2 regions of the Mesorhizobium sp. M0019 genome follow, and region 1 is predicted to be linked to the other one. Evidence: riboswitches for the same ligand, from Rfam matches in the RefSeq annotation. Region 1 holds a riboswitch; the other holds the start of a gene.
What was found. A riboswitch is a leader RNA that binds a small molecule or an ion and turns the genes downstream of it on or off. The one in region 1 is predicted to bind cobalamin.
Positions count from the first base shown of each region.

Region 1 (4,812 bases):
GCCGGCGGCGTCGCGAAACCGTCTTGCCAGCGCATTGTCCGGCACGATGCCCTGGCCGACCTCGTTGGACACCACGAACCACGGCCCACGCGGCCGCGACAGCACATCGGCCAGCCTCCGGCATTCGGCCTCGACATCATGGTCGGCCAGCATATGGTTGGTCAGCCACAGCGTCAGGCAGTCGATCAGCACCGGCTGGCCGTCAGGCAGCGCTCCGATCGCGCCGGCAAGGTCGAGCGGCGCATCGATGGTCGTCCAGCCGGCGCCGCGGCGCGAGCGGTGCAGCGCGATGCGCTGGCGCATCTCGTCGTCATAGGCTTGCGCCGTGGCGATATAGCTCCAAGGCGGCGGGCCGACCGTCACCAGGCTCTCGGCATGCGCGCTCATGCCGGGGCGCGCACCGCCGATGACCAGGGTCAGTGCCCCGGCAGCGCGGTCAGGCAAAGCTGTCGCGCAGGCTGGTCGCCGTGCCCGTGAAGCGTCCGCGCACCACGCCGACGACCGCGCCGAGCACCAGCCAGAACACCAGATTGGTCAGCGTCACCGCCACCACGAACTGGTGGTGCAGGCCTTCCGGGATCGCCGTCTCGAAGCTATCGGGCTGCGGCGCGCCGACGATATGCGGCGCAACGATCAACGCCACGGCAAGAGCCACCAGCGGCAGCGATCTGCGGAAGACGATAAGGCCGAGACCGGCCGCTGTCGCCACCACTGTTGCCCACCACCATATCTGGCGTTGGACAAGGTCGGCCGCCGGCATCGCCGGCAGTTCCGGCGGCAGGCCGAGGCCCGGCGCCAGCGTGAATGCGGCAAAGCCGGCCAGCCCCCAGAACAGGCCCTGGCGCCAATTGCCGATGCCGCCGGCGAATTCCGAAACCGCAACCAGGACCAGCGCAAAGCCGATGCCGGTGACGATATTGGCAACGACGCTGAAGCCGAAGCGTTCGAAACCGTCCGCCGGCGCCCAGCCTTCGTCTTCCGCCGGAGCCATTGCTTCAGCCGGTGCCGGCGCGGCGCTGCTCATAGCCGTCATGCCCGCGGCGTTTTCAGCCGGTGTCGCAGGTGCCGCGGCATGGTCATGGCCGCCGCCGGCCTGTTCGTAGACTTCCGCCTTTAGGATGAGCGGCACCGTGGCATAGGCTTGCATGCAGGCGAGAGCCACGCCGGCCACAAGCCCTGCGATCGCCGCGATGAACACGACGTTGCGAAACAGTGTCATGATGTCAGCCCCTTGTTAGTGGCAGGGAAAGCCCATCGAATGGCGATAGTCGTGCGCGGCATTGTGGACCGCATCGATATGCGAGAAGCCGACAAAGCCCATGACGAAAATGCCGAGGAATGCAGCAAGCGCCAGCTGCATGAGACGCGACTGCGAGGAGGCGGAAGCGCCGAGCGAAACGGAAGCGGTATTCATGTCTTGTCCTTTCGCCCTCCACCCGAGGGCATAGAAGTCAGTTTCCTGTCGCCGGCAGGTCTCCTGGCTCGCGGATCAGCGCCCTTCCCCACCTTCCCGAAGGCGAACCTTCAGTGGCATATGGAGAGGACTACCGCACACAGTTGCGGGGGCAGCCACGGCATTGGGCAAACAACTTGCCCTCACCGCATTCCCTCTTGGTTCCAAACGGAACCGACGACATCAGCGACTATAGGCAGAATCGCCGCGCCCGGCAAACCAAATTCCGCCGGATCGTGTGGCGAATGCGCCGCCTCGCCAAGCCCGGTCGGCCGGCGCCGCGATTGACAATTTTCGCAGCCGGGTGTCGGCTGGCGGATGGGGAGGAAGCCGGCATGCAACCCAGCCCGAATGAGCGCGGTCCCTACAACGGCCTGACGCGGGCCGAGCCGACGCTGCCGTCATCAGCCTATTGGGACATCGCGGCCTATCAGCGCGATCTCGAGGCCATCTGGTATCGCAACTGGCTGCTCGTCTGCCGCGAGGCCGACCTTGCCCAGCCGCTGGCTTTCAGGACGTTCCGCATAGGCACGCAGGAGGTCGTCGTGCTGCGCGACGAGACCGGCGAGTTGCGCGCCTTCCACAACACCTGCCGGCATCGCGGCTCGCAGCTTTGCCAGCAGAGCGAAGGACGGCTGAAGGCGCGGCTCATCACCTGCCCATACCATGCCTGGTCCTATTCGCTGCACGGCGATCTGGTGCGCGTGCCGTCGAAATCGCTGCCGGACGGCTTCGACAAGGCCGATCATCCGCTCTACCGGGTCGCGCTTTCGGTGTGGCGCGGTTTCGTCTTCGTCAATCTGGCGGAAGACGCTGCCGGCTCGGCTGAAACATCCTTCGATCCGGCATCCGGCAACCTCGCCAACTGGCCGTTGGAAACGCTGCTGAGCGGCCATGTGCTGCGCAAGGTGATAAACTGCAACTGGAAGGTATTTTGGGAAAATTTCAACGAGTGCCTGCACTGCCCCGGCGTCCACAAGGACCTGTCGCGGCTGGTGCCGATCTATGGCCGCGGCCTGATGGGCCGGCACGACGACCCCGAATGGGCGCGCCACGCCGACAATGACGCGCCGGAATTTGCCGGCGGCTTGCGGGCCGGGGCCGAAACTTGGTCGCGCGACGGGCGCGTCCACGGCTCGGTCTTTTCCGGCCTGACGCCGGGCGAGCGTGCCGCCGGGCAGACCTATGCCACCAGCATGCCGTCGATGTTCGTCGTCGGCCATGTCGACTATGTCAGGACCGTGCGGCTGGTGCCGCTTGGGCCGGAGCAGACCGAACTTACCGCCGAATGGCTTTTTTCGCCCGAAGCGCTCGCCGATCCGGCCGCCGATATCGACAACATCGTCGCCTTCGGTACCCAGGTGCTGGAGGAGGATGCTGATATCTGCGAGGTCAACCAGATGGGCCTGCGCTCGATGCGCCACAAGGCCGGCGTACTGATGCCCGAGGAATACGACTTGCACCGCTTCCACAACTGGGTGCGCGAGCGCCATGCGGCGCTCGAACATCAAAGCGATTTGGGCAGATAGCGCCAGGTGACGAAGCCGCAGGCCGCCGCCAGCAGGCCGAGTGTCGCGAAAACCGCGCCCAGTCCGAAAAACGCCAGCACGCCGGCCAAAGGCTTTCCGGCTCTGGCCTAAAGCAGCTCTGATGCCGACCGGTACCAACGCGACGCAAGGCCCTGCTTCTTTTGACGGTGGCAACCGTGATAGTCGTCTTGCCGGGGCTGAACCAAGACAGCGAGACCATGAGCATCGACACGCCGAGCGCAGCCGTTCAGGATCAACCGAAGTCGAAGCGCATCGCCGTTATCGACATTGCACGCGGCATCGCTTTGCTTGCCATGGCGAGCTATCATTTCACCTGGGACCTCGAATTCTTCGGCTACACCGATCCCGGCCTCACCGCCTTCGGCTGGTGGAAAATCTACGCGCGCTGCATCGCCTCGAGCTTCCTGTTCCTCGTCGGCATCAGCCTCTATCTCGCCCATGGCAAGAAAATCCGCTGGACCGGCTTCTGGAAGCGCTTCGCCATGGTTGCCGGGGCAGCGCTCGCAATATCGCTGGTCACCCGCATCGCCACGCCCGACGGCTTCATCTTCTTCGGCATATTGCACGAGATCGCGCTCGCCAGCCTGCTCGGCCTGGCGTTCCTGCGCCTCCCGGCGCTGCTGACGCTTGCCGTGGCGGCCCTCGTTATCGCTGCGCCTTTCTACTTGCGATCCGAGCTTTTCGATCATCCGGCTTTGTGGTGGGTCGGCCTGTCGGCGACCAACCCGCACTCCAATGACTACGTTCCGCTGCTGCCCTGGTTCGGCGCCGTACTTGCCGGCATCGCGGTTACCAAGCTCGCCGCCACCTCCGGCGCGCTGACGCGGCTGTCGGCCTTGGCGCCCGGCCGCTGGGCAAATCCGCTGGTCTTCATCGGCCGGCACAGCCTTGCCTTCTATCTGATCCATCAGCCGGTGCTGATCGGCTCGGTCTGGCTGTTTTCGCAATTCATGCCGGCGCAGGCCGAAACCAGGGAGGTGAGTTTTCTGAAATCCTGCCAGATATCCTGCGAGCAGGCACGCGACACCGAGTTCTGCTCCAGCTATTGTGCCTGCATGCTGGACACTCTCCAGGGCGAAGCCTCGCTTGACCGGCTCTACAGCAACGACCAGTCCCCGGAGTGGAAGGCGCATATTGGCGAGCTCGCCGGCACCTGCACCGCCCAAACCGAGGCGGCGGAACCGGGAACGCGCTAATCGAGGGAGGACAATAATGAGCGACAGTCACCCGAAACCCGTGCAGCAAAATCCTGGGCAGCCGAAGCTGGGGCACATCCCATGGCCGCCGCTGATCTATATCGCCGCCATCATCGTCAGCGTCGCGCTAGGGCTGTTCTATCCGCAACCGTGGATCGGCGATCTTCTCGGCGACATCCTGTTCGCCGCCGGCCTTGTGGGGTTGGTGGCGGTTGCCGCGCTCTGGTTCACGGCAATCCGCACCATGATCCGCGCCAAGACGACGCTCAACCCGAACGGCGTGCCTGACCATCTGGTGACTACCGGACCCTTCGCCGTCAGCCGCAACCCGATCTACCTCGCCAACACGCTGCTGCTGGTCAGCCTCGCCTTTGTCACTGGGATCGCCTGGTTCCTGCCGCTGGCGGTCATCGCGGCGTTCCTGACGCAGAAGCTGACGATCGAGAGCGAGGAGAAGGTGCTGACGGCCAAATTCGGCAAGAAATACCGGGACTACGCCAAAAGGGTGCGGCGCTGGATTTGAGCCGGCGCTGACGCCACGCTCATGTGGTGACGCCGAGTTCCACCAGCCGCTCGACGCAGGATTCCTCTGCCTGGTCGAGCTCGGCCAAGG
Region 1 covers NZ_JAMYVK010000014.1:124,676-129,487, forward strand. The annotation lists gene cobU (bifunctional adenosylcobinamide kinase/adenosylcobinamide-phosphate guanylyltransferase) at 1-444, opposite strand, end outside; gene NKK47_RS13140 (CbtA family protein) at 437-1,219, opposite strand; gene NKK47_RS13145 (CbtB domain-containing protein) at 1,235-1,414, opposite strand; cobalamin riboswitch at 1,451-1,647, opposite strand; gene NKK47_RS13150 (aromatic ring-hydroxylating oxygenase subunit alpha) at 1,789-2,982, shown strand; gene NKK47_RS13155 (heparan-alpha-glucosaminide N-acetyltransferase) at 3,201-4,199, shown strand; gene NKK47_RS13160 (methyltransferase family protein) at 4,216-4,722, shown strand; gene NKK47_RS13165 (MerR family transcriptional regulator) at 4,742-4,812, opposite strand, start outside.

Region 2 (4,812 bases), on a different contig from region 1:
ATTTTTGAACACGCTTGACGTGTTAGATTAATTCATCCACAATGCGTGTGTTGAACACGCGAGGTGAGTTATGAACATGAAAGAGCTTAGGGTTCGACTGGGCATGACTCAAAAAGATTTGGCAGAGCAGATGGCAACGACGCAACAGACTGTGGCCCGTTGGGAAACAGGCAAAACGCAGTTGAACGTCGAGCAGATCAAGGACCTTTGTCTCACGTTGAAATGCACGGTCGAGGAGCTGCTAGGCTGGAAGATTGATGTCGAGGAGTGGCGCACGAGCCCGTTTGCAATTGCCGATGCCGAAACGCGATACGGCACGCTCAGAATCAAGACGACTCTTGGCAGCCGCCAATATCCTATCGATGAAAAGGCGCGTGAATCGATTTTACGTCAGTTGAAGGAACTTCATAATCTGCGTAGAAATAACACAAGCAGGCCATGGCTGTATTGTTGGAGCCTTGACAACAAAATACTCTTGATAAATCCGCAATATGTCCGCACCATTGAGCTTATCGGTGACGATGTAGAGGAGATGCCAGAGTATTATCATCCAGAAATCTATCGGGCTTTGGATGACTGGGATAAGGGTGAGGTTTCAGGAAAGCTGAAGAAAGAATGCGATGCCATCATCGCAGAGATGGGTGATCAGGAAGCCGTGCGCATGGCCTCCTATGTTCGCGTCACATATGACGACGGAGAAGATGAGTGGAACTTCTTGGATGAAGAAACCGCTACGACTTTCTTCGGATTGGAAGCTGCGACCTTTGACGTTCCCCAGTGTAGTTTCGCCGAAGTGGAGGAAGAAGGTTACTACCGAGCGCGATACGCCAACCTTGATCGCGTCGCGGTGATGGAGGTTCCAAGCGACCGTTATCACAGATTGACCGCGCCCGAGGAAGCTTAGAACCATCCACGAAGGGCGCATGTTACATCTCGACCTTGCGTGGTGCGTTTTCAGTACGAGATGACGTTAAGCGTAGGTAGTGGCAGGTAAGAGTGCTCGACCAGAAGCTCAACTGCCTCCTCAATATCGCTGCCGATGTGCCGCAGGACACGTCCACGGGAGCGTGGATAGGCGTGAAGTTCCTGCACTCCACGGTCCGCTCTCCCATCGCCGGTGTGTGCCCGACGCCATCTTGTGGACGAGGTTGGCCGCCTGCACCCGGTTGTATTCCGGCTTGCGGTCCGCCTGGGCGGTCCGCCGCGATGGCTATCTCCATGTCAGTCGGCGCCGAACTTTGACTGCCCGCTGCTTTTGATGAATTTGGCGAGGTCCCGCGCATAATCACTCTTGGTCTTCTCCTTGAGGCCCTGTGTCGCGAACTTGTGGTCCAGCAGGGCAAACAGGTCCAAGTCCCCTTCCGCCTGTGGCGCTGGCTTGCCCTCACCGCCCTCGGTTTCCCAATTGGGGACCGCTTCTGCGCGCTGCACCGTGGCGATTGTCCGCCCAAGACGCATCACAAGATCGAACGCCAAACCGTGCGCGTGCACGACGATTTGCCGCTCAGGCCTCATTTGGACAGGACTTGAGCTGGCCCGGTGGTTTGAGCCGGGTTACCTTGAGCCGGTGGGCTGCGAACAAGCAGTTCGAGACATTGGCCTCGATCACTTCGCAACACGCCGCGCGCCTGGCCTCGGTGTGCTCCCCCCGAAATCGTTGTGTCATATCACCGAGGGCATCACGGCCAACAGCTTCCACATGGGCAACAGCCTCGCCATTGAGCCGAATATGGTCGCGAGCAGATCACCAACGAAGCGGGCGGAACCTCGGAGCCGAAGTTCGACGCCGAGGTGGTTCGCATGATGCGCTAAGCAGCACCACGGCGCTTGCCGGTATGTTTGCTGCCGGCAGCCGACGAACTCCTATCCTCTGGACAAGGGCGCCGTGCGTCATTGCTTTGATTTACCGGCCGCTCAAGGCTTCCACAGTTTTCGCTTTCGAGGCGACCTTTGGAACATGCCAACGGAAATTTAACATAACGACATAAACATTTCTTTATGCGGCGTTGACAAAGAAGCGAACTGCTGTAATTGTCTCCCGCGTCGTGGTTCTCCGTACGGCGCTGCCGCAGCGGAGCTAAGAGGGAAGCCGGTGCGATGCCGGCGCTGCCCCCGCAACTGTTAGCGGCGAGCCAACCCCACTCATGTCACTGAGGCGAATAGCCTTGGGAAGACGGGTAGAGGCTATGACCCCGCGAGCCAGGAGACCTGCCACGGCGAATTACGTCCACGGGCGGGGTGTCTCGGTGGCCGCTGCAGCCTGGCGTTCGTGCCGGCCTGCTAGCGCCTTCCTTGTCACCGACGCCCAACCATCGGGGTCTGGCATGACTGTCTCTCAGCAAATTCCTGTAGCAACGCTCGGCGTGCCCCGCTTCGGTCGTCGGCGAGAACTGAAATTCGCGCTTGAAAGCTACTGGTCCGGAAAATCGTCCGCTGCCGACCTTCTCACGACCGCGAAGGCGCTCCGTGCCGCTAGCTGGGAGGAGCAGCACGACCGCGGCGTGTCGAAAATCCCGTCGAACGACTTCTCGATCTACGACCATGTGCTCGACACCGCAGCCATGGTCGGCGCCGTTCCATCCCGTTACGGCTGGAATAGCGGCGAGGTTCCACTTGACATCTACTTCGCAATGGCGCGGGGCAACCAGGGTCAGACGGAGGATTGTCGACACGCTGGTCACCAGCAGGCGGCTCATCGGTCTGATGTAACCGCGATGGAAATGACCAAGTGGTTTGACACCAACTATCACTACATTGTGCCGGAACTCGACGATAATCAGACGTTCGCCCTCTCGTCGACGAAACCGGTCGACTACTTCCTCGAGGCTAAAGCTCTCGGCATTCACACACGCCCAGTCATCCTTGGACCGATCACCTTCCTCAAGCTGGCGAAATCGCCTGCCGAAGGCTTCGATCCCATCGCGCTCCTGCCGAGGCTGCTGCCCGTCTACGAGCAACTCCTGCAGAGGCTGAAGCTGTCGGGAGCCGACTGGGTGCAGATCGATGAGCCAGCGCTTGTCCTCGATCTGAACCCGAACGAACGAGCTGCGTTCGAATTCGCCTATGGCCAGCTGTCAAAAGCCGCGCCCGAGTTGAAAATCATGCTGGCTACGTATTTCGGGCCGCTGGGAGACAATCTCGAAACCGCGGTTTCTCTGCCCCTGGCCGGGCTGCATATTGATCTCGTGCGCGCTCCCGAGCAGCTGGAAACGGTGGGTCGGCTCGCACCGAAGGATCTGGTGCTCTCGCTTGGCTTGATCGATGGCCGCAACGTCTGGCGTGCGAACCTGCCCGCCATTCTCGACCGCATCAAACCGATCGTCGCCGGCTGGCCCTTGGACCGCGTCGAGATCGCGCCTTCTTGCTCGATGCTGCATGTGCCGATCGACCTGCGCATGGAGACGGAACTCGACGCGGACATCAGGTCGTGGCTCGCCTTCGCGGCCCAGAAGACCGACGAGTTGGTGTTGCTTGCCCGGGCCCTGTCCCAAGGCAGGGATGCGGTGGCAGGCGCGTTGAAAGCGTCTGCCGAGGCTGCCGCCACTCGCGTGACATCCACGAAGATCCATGACCCGCTGGTTGAGGGGCGGATCGCCAGCATTGACGACAGCATGAAGCGACGAGAGAGCGCTTTTGCCGAGCGCTCCAGAGTCCAGGCCGGCACGCTCGGACTGCCGCCGTTCCCGACGACGACCATCGGGTCCTTCCCGCAGACGCCGCAGGTACGCAGGGCGCGGGCCGCTCATGCGAAGGGCCAGCTGAGCTATGTCGACTACGAGACCTTCCTGAAGAAGGAGATCGAGGCTGCAATTCGCTGGCAGGAAGAGATCGGGCTGGACGTGCTGGTGCACGGTGAGTTCGAACGAAACGACATGGTACAGCATTTCGGCGAGCAGCTGTCCGGCTTCGCCTTCACCCAGCATGCCTGGGTGCAGAGCTATGGGTCGCGTTACGTGCGCCCCCCCATCATCTTCGGCGACGTATCGAGGCCCAAGCCGATGACGCTGCGCTGGTGGCAATTCGCCCAGTCGCTTACGGAAAACCCTGTGAAGGGAATGCTCACAGGCCCGGTGACCATTCTCAACTGGTCTTTTGTTCGCGACGACGTACCCCGCTCCGAAGCATGCCGCCAGATCGCGCTCGCCATCCGCGACGAGGTGACGGATCTCGAATGGTCCGGCGCAAGGATGATCCAGATCGATGAGGCCGCGTTTCGCGAAGGATTGCCACTGCGCCAGTCTGACTGGAAAGACTATCTCGACTGGGCTGTCGAATGCTTCCGGATCGCTTCAACGGGTGTAAAGGACGCGACTCAAATCCATACCCACATGTGCTACTCGGAGTTCAACGAGATCATCGACGCGATCGCTGAAATGGATGCGGATGTCATTTCGATTGAGACGTCGCGCTCGAAGATGGAACTGCTGGACGCCTTCACGAGCTCCAAATATCCGAACGAAATCGGTCCCGGAGTCTACGACATTCACTCACCACGCGTCCCGGAAGTCGGCGAGATTTCGGACCTCGTCATGCTTGCCCGCGACCGACTGTCGGATGCCCAACTGTGGGTAAACCCGGACTGTGGCCTCAAAACACGCAAATGGGAGGAGGTCCGCCCTGCCCTCATGAACATGGTCGCTGCAGCACGTGCGCTCCGGAAGAAAGTGTAGGCCTGAGGGTTTCCTGGTTGCTCACCATGTGGTGAGTTACCGGCTGCCGCATGTCGGCCTGTGAATGTGCCAAAACGCGATCACATCCTTTGAAAACGTCACTCGAGCGAGAATGTGCACTTCCTTCGGCACGTGTACTAAT
Region 2 covers NZ_JAMYVK010000027.1:52,359-57,170, forward strand. The annotation lists gene NKK47_RS19820 (MFS transporter) at 1-8, shown strand, start outside; gene NKK47_RS19825 (helix-turn-helix transcriptional regulator) at 71-904, shown strand; gene NKK47_RS19830 (hypothetical protein) at 1,222-1,476, opposite strand; cobalamin riboswitch at 2,030-2,230, shown strand; gene metE (5-methyltetrahydropteroyltriglutamate--homocysteine S-methyltransferase) at 2,325-4,670, shown strand; gene NKK47_RS19840 (FMN-binding negative transcriptional regulator) at 4,624-4,812, opposite strand, start outside.
Region 2: it holds a riboswitch for cobalamin, as region 1 does, so the genes downstream of both, metE (5-methyltetrahydropteroyltriglutamate--homocysteine S-methyltransferase) here and NKK47_RS13145 (CbtB domain-containing protein) in region 1, are expected to answer to the same signal.